One region of the Nonomuraea marmarensis genome, then DNA from elsewhere that is predicted to be linked to it. Evidence: riboswitches for the same ligand, from Rfam matches in the RefSeq annotation. Region 1 holds a riboswitch; each other region holds the start of a gene.
What was found. Region 1 has a riboswitch for cobalamin ahead of ACFLIM_RS25895 (ribonucleoside-diphosphate reductase subunit alpha). Riboswitches for the same ligand answer to the same signal wherever they lie in the genome.

Region 2: another riboswitch for cobalamin. It lies ahead of cobN (cobaltochelatase subunit CobN); the one in region 1 lies ahead of ACFLIM_RS25895 (ribonucleoside-diphosphate reductase subunit alpha).
Region 3: another riboswitch for cobalamin. It lies ahead of ACFLIM_RS13600 (CbtB domain-containing protein); the one in region 1 lies ahead of ACFLIM_RS25895 (ribonucleoside-diphosphate reductase subunit alpha).

Annotation. Positions count from the first base shown of each region.
Region 1 is NZ_JBICRM010000016.1:122,718-127,621, reverse strand. Features, by position in the region: gene glmS (glutamine--fructose-6-phosphate transaminase (isomerizing)) at 1-248, shown strand, start outside; gene ACFLIM_RS25905 (SAM-dependent methyltransferase) at 283-1,086, shown strand; gene ACFLIM_RS25900 (tripartite tricarboxylate transporter substrate-binding protein) at 1,200-2,141, shown strand; cobalamin riboswitch at 2,146-2,341, shown strand; gene ACFLIM_RS25895 (ribonucleoside-diphosphate reductase subunit alpha) at 2,451-4,607, shown strand; gene ACFLIM_RS25890 (ribonucleotide-diphosphate reductase subunit beta) at 4,620-4,904, shown strand, end outside.
Region 2 is NZ_JBICRM010000007.1:130,662-135,565, reverse strand. Features, by position in the region: gene cobJ (precorrin-3B C(17)-methyltransferase) at 1-769, opposite strand, end outside; gene ACFLIM_RS13640 (precorrin-8X methylmutase) at 775-1,395, opposite strand; gene cobG (precorrin-3B synthase) at 1,392-2,618, opposite strand; cobalamin riboswitch at 2,631-2,838, shown strand; gene cobN (cobaltochelatase subunit CobN) at 2,870-4,904, shown strand, end outside.
Region 3 is NZ_JBICRM010000007.1:120,981-125,884, forward strand. Features, by position in the region: gene ACFLIM_RS13575 (YbaB/EbfC family nucleoid-associated protein) at 1-309, opposite strand, end outside; gene ACFLIM_RS13580 (YbaB/EbfC family nucleoid-associated protein) at 313-705, opposite strand; gene ACFLIM_RS13585 (hypothetical protein) at 842-1,165, shown strand; gene ACFLIM_RS13590 (hypothetical protein) at 1,167-2,102, shown strand; gene ACFLIM_RS13595 (DUF2283 domain-containing protein) at 2,123-2,380, shown strand; adenosylcobalamin (AdoCbl) riboswitch at 2,417-2,564, shown strand; gene ACFLIM_RS13600 (CbtB domain-containing protein) at 2,566-2,754, shown strand; gene ACFLIM_RS13605 (CbtA family protein) at 2,764-3,543, shown strand; gene ACFLIM_RS13610 (histidine phosphatase family protein) at 3,549-4,121, shown strand; gene ACFLIM_RS13615 (putative cobaltochelatase) at 4,118-4,904, shown strand, end outside.

The DNA.
Region 1 (4,904 bases):
TGCTCGACAAGAACCTCACCACGCTCGGCGAGATCCGCGCCCGGGGCGGCCAGGTGCTCATGGTTGGCCACCGCGAGCCCGACGCCAAGCTGGCCGACGACGTGATCGTGATCCCCAGGAACGAGATCGAGCTCGACCCGATCCTGCTCACGATCCCGCTCCAGCTGCTCGCGTACCATGCCGCCGTGGCGCTCGGCCGCGACGTGGACAAGCCACGCAATCTTGCAAAGAGCGTAACGGTCGAATAATTAACGTAAATTCAGCCACAATCGCCTCAAGGTAGTGTTTTCTAGCTTGAGCCGACATAAATTCGATACTGTGCGGCAGTTCGACCATGAGAGGCCCAACCTCGCACGCATGTACGATTACATGCTCGGCGGGAGGGACAACTTCGCGGTCGACCGCCAGGCCACCGATCAGCTCGCCGAGCTGATCCCGGAGGCGGTCCCGCTGGCCCGCGCGAACCGGGCCTTCCTCCAGCGTGCCGTCCGCTACGTGGCCGCCGCCGGAGTGCGCCAATTCCTCGACCTGGGCAGCGGGTTGCCGACTCAGGGCAGCGCGCACGAGATGGCACCCGCCGCCCGGGTCGTCTACGTCGATCACGACCCGGTGGTGGGCGCGCACGCCAAGGTCCTGCTCGGACGTACGGGCAGGGCCGTGTTCGTCGAGGCCGACCTGCTCGATCCGGACGAGGTGCTGGCCCGGGTCGGCGGCTTCCTCGACCTGGACGAACCGGTCGGGGTGTTGCTGGTGTCGATCCTGCACTTCCTGCCCGACTCCGCCCAGCCGCAGCGCGCGGTGGCCGTCCTTCGCGAGAGGGTGGCGCCGGGCAGCTACCTGGCGATCACCCACGCCACCACGATGGGGCGGCTGGCGGAGGAGCGGGCCTCGGGCGCGCATCGCGGCTCGTCCACCGGCGGCGCCGACCGCACGCCCGCCGAGATCCGCGCGTTCTTCGGCGACTTCCCGCTGGAACCTCCGGGACTGGTGCAGGCCGTGGACTGGCGTCCCGACCGGCCCAAGCTGGTGGGCGACTGGTCGCTGCCGTCCTCCCTGATGGCGGGGGTCGGCAAGAAAGCCGGATGAATTCCGACTTTTCACGACTTTTCACGACTTTTCGTGATTATAGACCCCCATGTGTGGCTGCCCGTAATGTGTCAATAACCTGGAGTAGTAGGAAACTCCGGGAGGAGAGACACATGCGCCGTCGGCGGTTCTTCGCATGGGGGCTCGGCGTGGCTGCGTGCGCGGCCGGCTGCGGCACGGAGCACGTCAACGTGGGCGCACTGCGTACCCGATTCTCGATCAACCCGGGCGCGCAGCGCTGGGCGCGGGTCTGCCGGGCGTTCTCCGGCGCGGCCCGCGCGGCCGGGTACGAGACGGGCACGGGCACGAAGATCACGGTGACCGGCCTGCCCGCGCTGGCCGCCGCCGAGCTGAACAACGGCCAGACGCTGGCCGACACCGCCACCCCGCTGTCCAGGCTCACCGGCGACGTCGAGGTTGTCGTCGTGCCCGGCAACTCGCTGTTCAAGGACTTCGACGACTTCGGCGCCCACCTGCTCGCCCACCCCGGTCAGACGCTGCTGGCCGGAGGGCCGCAGGGCGAGCCCGACCACCTGCTGTTCGGCCTGATCGCCAAGGGGCTCGGCGCGGACACCCGGCAGGTCGACTACACCGGCTACCCCAGCAGCCAGGAGGCCGTCACCGCGCTGCTGTCCGGCAAGGCCGCGGCCGCCGCGGGACTGTTCTCCGACTGGCGCGCCAGCATCGGCGACGGCCGGGTCAGGGCGCTCGCGGTGTCCTCGGCCGCGCGGGTGCCGGACCTCGACGTGCCGACGCTGCTGGAGTCTGGCGTACGGGTCGACTTCGCGGACTGGGTGGCGGCCGTCGGGCCGGATGCCATGACGGACGACAGCCGCGAGGTGGCCATCCGCATGTGCGAGGAGGTGACCGGCTCGCCGGGCTGGCAGTCGGCCTGCCGGGCGAACGGGTGGATCTCGATCCCGCTCAGCGGGGACGACTTCGAGGCGTGGCTCGGCACCGAGGTCGAGCGCACCCGCGCCGTGCTGCGGGATCTCGGGCTGCTCGACACGACGAGAGCCACAAGATGCGGGATCGGTTGCGGAAACGGCCACTAGATGTAGGATCCTCGTCGTCGCTGGTTCGCCTCTTCGGAGGCGGAGCAAAAGGGAACCCGGTGCGATTCCGGGGCTGCCCCGCAGCGGTGAGCGGGAACGACCGCCGTCATTGAGCACTGGAGCGATCCGGGAAGCGACGGCCAGTAGGAGCGTCAAGCGCGCCCGCGAGCCCGAAGACCTGCCGGCGGCGCCGGGCCACGTGCCCGGCGAGAAGTGTCCAGGGCCTCGAGGGAGGGCCGGGGAGCCGGTGCGCGCCGCCGTGCTTTCGCGTGCCCTCACGGGGGATTCGCTCGCGAGGAGAGAGAGCACGTGACGCAGATCGTTGAGGTTGACCGCCGCCTGGCCATCGAGGAAGCCGCCGCCCGGGTGATCACCGACCCGGCCAACTCCCGGGTCGCCGCCCGGCTGCTGGCCGAGGAGATCGCCGACGAGGCCGCGGGGCACGGAGTCCGCTCGTTCTCCGAGTCCATCGCCGCCACCCACGCCGCCGGGCTGATCCAGGACGGGCTGGCGGAGTTCGTCGCCGCGCACGCCGCCGAGTTGGACGCGTTGGTCGCCGCGGAGGCGGACGGCAGATTTGAATATTTCGGCTTGCGTACTGTTTATGATCGTTACCTGTTGCGCCATCCCGAGACGCGGGCGGTGCTGGAGCGGCCGCAACACTTCTTCCTGCGCGTGGCCTGCGGGTTGTCGGAGTCGGTCGCCGAGGCCGCCGAGCTCTACGCGCTGATGTCCACGCTGTCCTACCTGCCCAGCTCGCCCACGTTGTTCAACGCGGGCGCGCGCCGGCCGCAGCTCTCGTCGTGCTTCCTGCTCGACTCGCCGCGCGACGAGCTGGAGTCGATCTACGACAGGTACGGGCAGGTGGCGCGGTTGTCCAAGTACGCGGGCGGCATCGGCATCGCCTGGACCCGGGTGCGCTCGCGGGGATCCCTGATCAGGGGCACGAACGGCCACTCCAACGGCATCGTGCCCTGGCTGCGTACGCTCGACTCCTCGGTGGCGGCGGTCAACCAGGGCGGGCGGCGCAAGGGCGCGGCCTGCGTCTACCTGGAGACCTGGCACGCCGACGTCGAGGAGTTCCTGGAGCTGCGCGACAACACCGGCGAAGACGCCCGCCGCACCCACAACCTGAACCTGGCGAACTGGGTGCCGGACGAGTTCATGCGCCGGGTGGAGGCGGACGAGCTCTGGTCGCTGTTCGACCCGAAGGAGGTGCCCGACCTCACGGACCTGTACGGGGACGCGTTCACGGCCGCGTACCGGGCTTATGAGGCTTCGGGGCGATTTAGCCGCCAAATTCCCGCCAGGACCTTGTACGGCCGGATGATGCGCACGCTGGCGCAGACCGGGAACGGCTGGATGACGTTCAAGGACGCCGCCAACCGCGCCTCCAACCAGACCGCCCGCCCCGAGAACGTCATCCACCTGTCGAACCTCTGCACCGAGATCCTCGAGGTCACCAGCGACGGGGAGACCGCGGTCTGCAACCTCGGCTCGATCAACCTGGCGGCGCACCTCACGGGCGCCGACGTCGACTGGGAGCGGCTGCGCGGCACCGTCCGTACCGCCGTGCGCTTCCTGGACCGGACCATCGACCTCGGCTTCTACCCGACGCCCGAGGCCGAGGCGGCCAACAAGCGCTGGCGGCCGATCGGGCTGGGCGTGATGGGCCTGGCCGACGTGTTCTTCACGCTGCGACTGCCGTTCGACTCGCCGCGGGCGCTGGAGTTGTCCACGCGCATCGCCGAGGAGATCGCCCTGGTCGCCTACGACACCTCGGCCGACCTGGCCGCCGAGCGCGGCCGGCACCCGTCGTACGCCGACACGCGGGCGGCCGGGGGAGTGCTGCACCCGGACCACTACGTCGCGACGTCGCCGCGCTGGGACGCCGTCCGGGACAAGATCGCCGCGACCGGCCTGCGGAACTCGCTCATGATCGCCATCGCCCCGACCGCCACGATCGCCTCCATCGCCGGCTGCTACGAGTGCATCGAGCCGCAGGTGTCCAACGTGTTCAAGCGCGAGACGTTGTCGGGCGAGTTCCTGCAGGTCAACCGCTATCTGGTGGCCGACCTGCAGGCGCGCGGGCTGTGGACGCAGCGGATGCGGGACGACATCAAGCGCGCCGACGGCTCGATCCAGTCGATCCCCGGCATCCCGGACGACCTCAAGGTGCTCTACCGCACAGCCTGGGAGTTGCCGCAGAAGGCGCTGATCGACCTGGCCGCCGCCCGCCAGCCGTACATCGACCAGTCGCAGTCCCTGAACCTCTTCATGGCCGCCCCCACCATCGGCAAGCTCTCGTCGATGTACGCGTACGCGTGGAAGCAGGGCCTGAAGACCACCTACTACCTGCGCTCCCGCCCGGCCACCAGGATCGCCCAGACCACCGTCGCGGCTCCGGTCGAGGCGGCGGTGGCCTGCTCGCTGGAGAACCCGGAGATCTGCGAAGCCTGCCAGTAAGGAAACGTTCTGATGTTGCTCGACCCCGGCATGGACCTCACCCTGCGCCCCATGCGCTATCCGGACTTCTACGACCGCTACCGCGCCGCCATCCGCAACACGTGGACGGTCGAGGAGGTGGACCTGCACAACGACCTCGCCGACCTGGCCAGGATGACGCCCCAGGAACGGCACCTGATCAACCGCCTGGTCGCCTTCTTCGCCACCGGCGACTCCATCGTGGCCAACAACCTGGTGCTCAACCTCTACCAGCACGTCAACGCCCCCGAGGCGCGCCTCTACCTGAGCAGGCAACTG
Region 2 (4,904 bases), on a different contig from region 1:
CGGCCACCTCTCCGGCGGACTCGGCGGGCGGGGGAGCGGGCACGAAGGTGCGCTCGGCCGGGCTGGTGAGCAGGGCCAGCGAGAAGTACGGCACGCCGTCGGCGTCCACGTCCTTGAGCGGCGCGACCCGTTCGGCGCCCATGGTGGCGCGCTCGACGTACCAGGCGTCGTCGAGCCGCCCGGCCTCGGCGAGGGCGTCGCGGACCTTCTCGAACGTCCTGCCCAGCTTGAGCACCGCCGCCGAGTCGGTGCCGCGCAGCCGCTCGGCCAGCACCTCGGCGGGCAGGGTGCCGGGCAGCACGGTGAGCACCTCGTCCCGCTCCACCAGCGGGCGGCCCAGCACGGCGGAGGCGGCGCTGACGGAGGTGACGCCGGGCACCACCTCGGTCGGGTAGCGGTGGGCGAGCCGCTTGTGCATGTGCATGTAGGAGCCGTAGAACAGCGGGTCGCCCTCGCTCAGCACGACCACGGTCCGGCCCGCGTCCAGGTGGGCGGCCAGCCGCTCGGCGCAGTCGGCGTAGAAGTCGTCGAGCGCGCCCTGGTAGCCGCCCGGATGGTCGGTGGTCTCCGTGGTCAACGGGTAGAGCAGCAGCTCCTCGACCTGCCCTTCGCGCATGTACGGCAACGCGATGGAACGAGCGATGCTGCGGCCGTGCCTGGCGGCGTGGTAGGCGATCACGTCGGCCTCGCCGATCAGCCGGGCCGTCTTGACCGTGACCAGCTCCGGGTCACCGGGACCGAGTCCCACCCCGTACAGCCGTCCTGTCATCGCCATCACTCCGTCTCGCTCGCGATGGCGTTGACCGCCGCCGCCGTCATCGCACTGCCGCCGCGACGGCCGTGCACCACCAGGTACTCCAGATCGCTGTCCGCCAGCGCCCGCTTGGACTCGGCCGCGCCGATGAACCCCACGGGGATGCCGAGCACCGCCGCGGGCCTGCCCGCGCCTTCCGCGACCAGTTCGAGCAGCCGGAACAAGGCGGTCGGCGCGTTGCCGATGGCCACCACGGAGCCGTCCAGCCGGTCGCGCCACAGTTCGAGCGCGGCGGCGCTGCGGGTGGTGCCGAGCCGTCCGGCCAGCTCGGGCACGCCGGGCTCGCCCAGCGTGCACACCACCTCGTTGCCGGCGGGCAGCCTGCGCCTGGTCACGCCGGAGGCGACCATCATGGCGTCGCACAGCACGGGCGCGCCCCGGCGCAGCGCCTCCCGGGCCCCGGCCACCACTGAAGGGGACCAGTCCAGGTCGGCCACGAGGTCGGTCATGCCGCAGGCGTGGATCATCCGCACCACAACCTGGGCAACCTCGGGAGGTATCCCGGTGAGGTCGGTCTCGGCGCGGATGGTCGCGAACGAGCGCCGGTAGATCTCGGCGCCGTCGCGGATGTAGTCGGTCACTGCTGCCTTTCCTGGTATCCCTCTTCGGTGGCGATCAGCTGTACGACCTGGCCGCGCGGCAATCCGCAGCGCCGTTCGCAACCCGCCCAGTGCACGGGCGTCTTCGGCGGGCCGTCCAGGGTCGCCACCCAGCGCCGCGCGTCGGCCTGGACGTCGGCCAGCGCCTTGGCGCAGCCCGGACGGCCGGTGCAGGCGGTCACGCCCACCCACGGCGAGGCCGGATCGCTCACCAGCCCGGCCGCGTCGAGCGCCCGCGCCGCGCGGTCCGCATCCGCGGGGGAGAGGTCCAGCAGCACGACGGTCCGCCACGGCGTCAGTCGGAGGATCCCGGCGCTGTCGGCGAGCGCCTGCGCCTGGGCGGCGGACAGCCGGCCGAGCGCCACCACGACCTCCAGCGCCATGCGGCCGTCCCGCTGCGCGCTGAACCCCGCCGCCTGCCTCGCCCGCCCACCCCGCGCTCCCCGCGCATGCCCATCCGGTTGGGCGACGACCCCGGCTCGTTGCGTCGTCGGGGCCGGGAGGGCCGGTGCGGTCGCGACGCTGCGCAGGCGGGCGGCGATCCGGGCCGGTCCGTCGGCCAGCTCCCTGATCCGCCACGCGGCGCCGCCATCGGCGTCCTCTCGCTCGTCGAGAAACGCTTCGGCAGCGGCGATCATGAGGCTGACCACGGTCTCCGGACCGGCGGGCACCCCGGCATCGGCGCCCGCCAGCAGCAGCCCGCGACCGGCCGCGAACGTGACGTCCGCGCCGAGCCCGGCCACCTCCCCCGTGCCGTCGTCCAGCGCGAACAGGAAGCGGCCCGGCAGCTCGGCCAGCCGTGGGCGCGTGCACAACTCCCGGTCCAGCGCCCGTACCAGCGGCTGCGGGTCGAGCAGCCCCGCCGGGCCGCGGCCGCCGAGCGGTGAGGCGACGATGTTGCGCACCCGTTCGTGGGCGGCCGACGGCAGCAGGCCCGCGGCGGCGATCCGCTCGGCGAAGGCGGCCGGCGATCGTAACCCGCGCACCTGGACGTTGGCCCTGGAGGTCAGCTCGATCTCCCCCGAGCCCAGCTCCGCGGCGCAGGCGGCCAGCTCGCGCAGCTGGGCGGGCGAGATCGCGCCGCCGGGCAGGCGGACCCGGGCCAGCGGGCCGTCGGCGGCTTCGTGTACCTGTAGCGCTCCCGGACAGGCGTCGGGGCGCTCACGTCCGGAAAAGTCGGCTCCGGAAACATCAGGTATGGACACGAAGAGGATGGTAACGCCAGTTCTTACGGAGGTCGCTCCTGCCGTAGGCTCCTGGGTAGGCGATGGCAAAGGGAGGAAGCCGGTGCGAAACCGGCGCGGTCCCGCCACTGTGACCGGGGAGCGAACCCCACCGCAGGCCACTGCCCGGCGACGGGTGGGAAGGCCGGGGTGAGTGGTGATCCGGGAGCCAGGAGACTCCTGCCGTCGTGACACCCGCGACCGGGGCGAGGACCCCGAGGGAGGATTGCGTCGTGCCTGGCGACAGCCGTACCGTCCTGCTGCTTTCGACCTCCGACACCGACCTGCTGAGCGCTCGCGCCGGCGGCGCCGCCTACCGGCTGGGCAACCCCGCCAGGCTGGGCGTCGAGGACCTGCCCGCCCTGCTGGAGGGCACCGACCTGGTGGTGGTACGCCTGCTCGGCGGCCGGCGCGCCTGGGAGGAGGGGCTCGACGCGCTGCTGGCCGGGCCCCGGCCCGTGGTGGTGCTGGGTGGGGAGCAGGCGCCGGACGCCGAGCTGATGGAGTTGTCCACGGTGAGCGGCGGCGTCTGCGCGGAGGCGCACGCGTATCTGGCGCACGGGGGACCGGCCAACCTGGACGAGCTGCACGCGTTCCTGTCCGACACCGTCCTGCTGACCGGGCACGGGTTCGCCCCGCCTGCGCCCGCGCCCTCGTGGGGACGGTCGCAGCGCGTCGCGCGGCGGCAGGACGGGCCGGTGATCGGGGTGCTGTACTACCGGGCGCACCACATGGCGGGCAATACCGCCTTCGTCGAGACGCTCTGCGCCGCGATCGAGGACGCGGGCGGGCAGGCGCTGCCCGTCTTCTGCTCCTCGCTGCGGACGGCCGAGCCCGAGCTGCTCGACACGCTACGCGAAACGGACGCGCTGGTGGTCACGGTGCTGGCGGCGGGCGGCTCCCGTCCCGCCACCGCGGGCGCGGGCGGTGACGACGAGGCGTGGGACGTGGGCGCGCTGGCCGCGCTGGACGTGCCGATCCTGCAGGGCCTCTGCCTGACCACCTCCAAACAGGCGTGGGAGGAGAACGACGACGGCCTCTCACCGCTGGACGCCGCCTCCCAGGTGGCGATCCCCGAGTTCGACGGCCGGATCATCACGGTGCCGTTCTCGTTCAAGGAGATCGACCCGGACGGGCTGACCGTCTACGTCGCCGACGCCGAGCGAGCCGCCCGGGTGGCGGGCATCGCGGTACGCCACGGCCTGCTGCGGCACACTCCGCCTCAGGAACGCCGCCTGGTCGTGATGTTGTCGGCGTACCCGACCAAGCACTCGCGGGTGGGCAACGCGGTCGGCCTGGACACCCCCGCCAGCACCGTACGGCTGCTGGCCCGGCTCGCCGAGGCCGGCTACGACCTGGGCGACGGCTTTCCCGGCGTGGCCGAGCAGGACGGCGACGCGCTCATCCACGCACTGATCGCGGCCGGCGGCCAAGACCAGGACTGGCTGACCGAGGAACATCTCGCGGGCAATCCGGTACGCATCTCCGCCGCGTCCTACGAGCAGTGGTACCGCACGCTGCCCGGGGACCTGCGCGCCGGCATGGAGCGGCACTGGGGACCGCCGCCGGGCGAGCTGTTCGTGCACGAGGGCGACATCGTGCTGGCCGCGTTACGGGCCGGGAACCTGGTGGTGATGGTGCAGCCGCCACGCGGCTTCGGCGAGAACCCGATCGCCATCTACCACGACCCCGACCTGCCGCCCAGCCACCACTACCTGGCCGCCTACCGCTGGTTGTCGGCCGAGTTCGGCGCGCACGCGATGGTGCACGTGGGCAAGCACGGCAACCTGGAGTGGCTGCCGGGCAAGTCGGCGGGCATGTCCGCCGCGTGCGGCACCGACGCCGCCATCGGCGACCTGCCGCTGGTCTACCCCTTCCTGGTGAACGACCCTGGCGAGGGCACGCAGGCCAAGCGGCGGGCGCACGCCGTGCTGGTGGACCACATGGTGCCGCCGATGGCGCGGGCGGAGACGTACGGGGACATCGCCCGGCTGGAGCAGCTCCTGGACGAGCACGCCACGATCGCCGCCATGGACCCGGCCAAGCTGCCCGCGATCAGGGCGCAGATCTGGACGCTGATCCAGGCCGCCCGGCTCGATCACGACCTCGGGCTGGCGGACCGGCCGCATGACACCGAGTTCGACGACTTCATCCTGCACGTGGACGGCTGGTTGTGCGAGGTCAAGGACGCGCAGATCCGCGACGGCCTGCACGTGCTCGGCCAGGCGCCGGTCGGCCAGGTCAGGGTGGACCTGGTGCTGGCGATGT
Region 3 (4,904 bases), on a different contig from region 1:
GATCAGCTCCTCCGTACGGCGCGTCACGTCCTGACCCGCCTGCGCGACCGCCGCGAGCACCTCCTCCGACAGCGTCTGACTGTCCAGGCGCATGGCGCGGGGCGCGATGGCGACGTCGAGCACCCTGCCGTTCGCCGCCACGGTGGCCGTCACCGTGCCGGACGGGCTCTCGCCGGTGCCCTTGAGCTCGTCCAGGTCGGCCCTGGCGCGGTTGATCCAGGTCTCGATCCGGTCCGCCTCGTCCTCGGCCCGGCTGATGTCCTCGTCGCGGATGTCGGCCGGGTCCATGCGGGAGTCGTACACGTTCACCTCTCAGTCGATCAAGTTGCGGGCCACCTGCTCGACCCGGTCGCGGACGAAGGTCTCGTCGAGCGGCGCGGGCAGGTGCGCGGTGTCGGCGAGGGCCTCGTCCACGATCCGCTGGGCCCGCGTCTCGGCGTCCTGCTGGGCCGCCTGCAGCACCGCCGTCACCTGCCGGCTGAGGACCGCGTGGTCGAGCCGCATGGCGCGCGGGTCCAGCCGCAGCCGTACGATGCCGCCCTGCCCGTCTGCGACGGCCCGCACCAGGCCGTCAGAGGTCTCCGCGGACCCCGTCACCTTGCGCATCTCGGCCTGTGCCTGGCGCAGGCGGGTCATCATCTCCCCGCCCTGTCGCAAGATCCGCTCCAGTTGTTCGACATCGGCCTCGGGTGAAGGCGCCGGCATGATCGACTCCCGCAGTTAGGCAGTGACAAGTCGCCAGTTTGACACAAAGTCGTATTGATCTTGTCCATAGGGAGATGGATCACGAAATTTATGATCATCGTGTATTCATCGGGTGTTCCGCGTTAGGGTCTCCTGCATGAGTTCGGGGTTTGAGATCGACCACGAGTCTGTGGAGCGGTACGGCTCCCAGATGCGAGCACACGGTGAGGACTACGCGGCGGCGCTGCAACGGCTCAGGGAACGCGGCCTCGGCGGCGCCTCATGGGGAGACGACGGACTGCTGTCGATGCTCGTCGGCCCGTACGCCGAGGCCAGCATGATGGGGCTGCAGGCCATGACCGGGCAGTCCATGGTCATGGGCGACAGCGGGGATGGGCTGACCGGCACCTCCGCCACCATCCAGGCCGCCGACGATGCCGGTGGGCAGCAGGTGAGCGGCGTCCAGGACAGGTGGGTCTGACATGGGCGTGACGCTCCCGGAAGAAGCCCACGCGATGCTCATCGCGCTCGGCGTGCCGTGGCCGAACGTCGACGAGGACGAGATCCACAAGGACGCCGACGCCTGGCGTACCGTCCTCGCCATGGCCGAGCCGTCGGCGGCGCGGGCCGACGCGACGATGCGCGGGGCGCAGGAGTCCTACCGTGGCGAAGGCAGCACCGAGCTGGCCGGCTACTGGAACGAGACCGGCGGCAACGGCGGCCACCAGAGCCAGGCGATCGCGGCGGCCAGATCGGCCCCGGTCGTGCTCGACAACACCGCCTGGCTCACGACCGGGGTCAAGGTCGCGGTCGGCACCGCCGCCGTCATCACGACCGTACGCGTGGCCAGGGCGTTCCTGGCCGGTGGGCCGTTCGGCGGCGCCATGGCGACGGCGGAGATGCTCCGCTCCCGCGCCCTGATCGGCAAGATCCAGCGTGAGGGCGCCGAGGGCGCCGGCAAGGTGATCGCCCCGGCGCTCGCCCGCGGCGTGACCCAGCCCTTCCGCCGGGTCCTGGAGAACATGCGCCGCCCGGCGCTCGCCGGAGCCGGCGGACCCAGGATCACCTGGCCGCGCACGGTGGGCCCGAGGGCGACGACCGGTCCCCGCCACGCTCGCGACTACATGGCCTCGATGGGCCGCAGCAACAACAACGCGAGAAGGGGCGGCAACGGCCGCCGCGGCGGCGGCCGGCGGAACAGCGGCGGGCGGGCCGACAGCACGGACGGCACCACGGCGCATGCCGCCGACCGCCAGGCCCAGCGGGGCATCAGCGACGACATGATCGAGCAGACGAAGCAGAGCGGGAAGAAGAGGGCCGGCAACCAGCCGGGCACCACCGTCTACGAGACCGAGAGTGTCCGCGTCGTGGAGAACAAGAGAGGCGGCATCATTTCTGCTATCTGGAAGAGGAAATGACCATCGCCGAAGGACCTGACTTGCGGATCGAACACGACGCCGAGAACGACGTCGCCTACATCTACCTGGTGGACGAGATCGGCCAGGACGAGGCGGAGTCGCAGTTCCTGGTGGAGCGGGAAGGGATGCCAGGGGAGATCGTGCTGGACTTCGACGCGGACGGCCGGTTGCTGGGCGTCGAGGTCCTGGGGGCGTCGGCCATCCTGCGGCCCGAGGTCCTGGCGCTGGCGGACGAGGATGAGCCTCCGCCCTCCGCGTACGGCCCGACCTCCCAGTGAACTGGGACTGTTGACGCGAAGGGGAGGAAAGGATACGTTCCGGTAGATTTCACGGTTGTCCAAGGGAAATCCGGTGAGAAGCCGGTGCGGACGCGCCACTGTATCCGGGACGTAGATCCCGGGAGCCAGGTCGCTTGGCGACCGTGACCTCGCCGGCGGGACGCGTCATCCCTGAGGAGGCTTGTATGAGTGGCCTGACCACTCCTTCCACCATTCCCTTCCCACGCCTGCGGCTCTGGCTGCTGGCCGTACCCCTGTTGCTGCTCGTCGCCTACCTGGTGCTGATGGACAACGGCGCCGTCTCCCAGGCGGGCACCTTCCTGCACGAGTTGATGCACGACGGGCGGCATCTGCTCGGCGTGCCGTGCCATTAGGCGCGCCGGATGGTACGCACCCTGCTGGTCAGGGGCCTGCTCGTGGGCCTGCTGGCCGGATTGGTCGCGGGCGGCTTCGCCTTCGCCTTCGGCGAGCCGCGCGTGGACGGCGCGATCGCCCTGGAGGAGGCCGCGCAGCAGGCGCCTCCGGCCGAGAAGGCCGGGCAGCAGGCGGCTCCCGCTGCGGAGGCCGGACATGACCACGGCGAGGAGGCCGTGGTCAGCAGGCCGGTGCAGAAGGCCGGCCTCTTCCTCGCCACCGGGCTCTACGGGCTCGCCGTGGGAGGGGTCTTCGCCCTCGTGTTCGCCGGCTTGCGCGGGCGCGTCGGTCCCCGGTCGGACGGGGGGTTGGCGCTCGCCGCCGCCGGGACGGCGTTCGTAGCGGTCATTCTCGTGCCGTTCGTGAAATATCCGGCCAACCCGCCGGCGGTGGGAGACCCGGAGACCATCAACGGCCGCACGCTGCTCTACGTGGTGATGCTCCTCGTCGGCCTGGCCGCCACCGCGATCGCGGTGGCGACCGCGCGCCGGGTCTCCGCGGGCCCGTGGGCACGGTGGAGCGCGGCGGCCGGCGCCTTCCTGGTGCCGGTGGTGGCGGCGTGGCTGCTGCTGCCGGCGGTCGACGAGGTGCCCGAGGGGTTCCCCGCCACGTTGTTGTGGGAGTTCAGGCTGGCGTCGTTGGGGACGCAGCTCGTCTTCTGGGCGGCTTTCGGCGTGCTGTTCGGCTGGGTCAGCGACCGGGCGGCGCGCCGCTCCGGGGCCGTTCCCGTGGCTGCGGCATCGGGCTGAGCGGGGTGCTGTTCGTCCGGCACGCCAGCACGCCGGGGATGCGGGCGGCCCGGTTCCCCGCGGACGAGCCGGCCGACGCTTCGAGCCTGGCCAAGGTCGCGGCCGTGGCCGGGTCGAAAGCGTGGGTCGCGCCCAGCCGGGCGGCCCTGCAGACCGCCGTCGCCATGGGGCTGGAGCCGGTCACGACACCGGCCCTCGCGGAGGCGGACTGCGGCCGGTGGCGCGGACTGGCGTACGAGCAGGTGGCCCGGGAGGAGCCGGACGCGCTGGCGAGCTGGCTCTCGGACCCGCACGCGGCGCCGCACGGCGGCGAGAGCCTGGCCGCGCTGGCGGCGCGGGTCGCCGGATGGCTGGAGGAGGTCCGCTCGCAAGCCGGACGGCTCGACGAGACGCGCTCGCAACCTCCCGGGGTCGTCGTGTGCGATGCCGGAGCGATCCGGGCCGCGCTCGGCCACGTGCTGGGGCTGGGCCCGGTGGCAGCCGCCCGTTTCGACCTCGCGCCCTTGTCCACCACCGAGCTGACCGTCACCCGGGGCGGCTGGCGGGTCGCCCATGTCAACCGGAAGGTTCTGTTTTGATCGTCACCTACCCGTTCAGCGCCGTCGTCGGTCTCGATGACCTGAAGCTGGCGCTGGTGCTCAACGCCGTCTCACCGCGCGTGGGCGGGGTTCTGGTACGCGGTGAGAAGGGCACCGCCAAGTCCACCATCGTCCGGGCGCTGGCCGCCCAGTTGCCCTCCGTGGACGTCGTACCCGGGTGCCGGTTCGCCTGCGACCCGGTCGCGCCCGATCCCGAGTGCCCGGACGGCCCGCACGAGCCCGGCTCCGCAGCGGTGACCCGCCCGGCCGCGCTGGTCGAGCTGCCGGTCGGCGCGTCGGAGGACCGCCTGGTCGGTGCCCTCGACGTCGAGCGGGCGCTGACGGAAGGGGTGAAGGCGTTCGAGCCCGGCCTGCTGGCGGCCGCGCATCGCGGCGTCCTGTACGTGGACGAAGTGAACCTCCTGCACGACCACCTCGTGGACCTGCTGCTCGACGCGGCGGCGCTGGGCACGTGCTATGTGGAGCGCGAGTCGGTGTCGGTACGGCATCCCGCCCGGTTCCTGCTGGTGGGAACCATGAATCCGGAGGAGGGCGAGCTGCGGCCGCAACTGCTGGACCGGTTCGGGCTGACGGTCGAGGTGAAGGCGTCCCGTGATCCGGCGGAACGAGCCGAGGTGGTACGGCGGCGGCTCGCCTTCGACGCCGACGCCGAGTCGTTCGCGGCCCGGTGGACGGCCGAGGAGTCGGCGCTGGTGGTCAGGATCGCACGGGCGAGGGCCCGGATGCCCGCCGTCCGGCTGCCGGACGCTCGGCTGCGGCAGA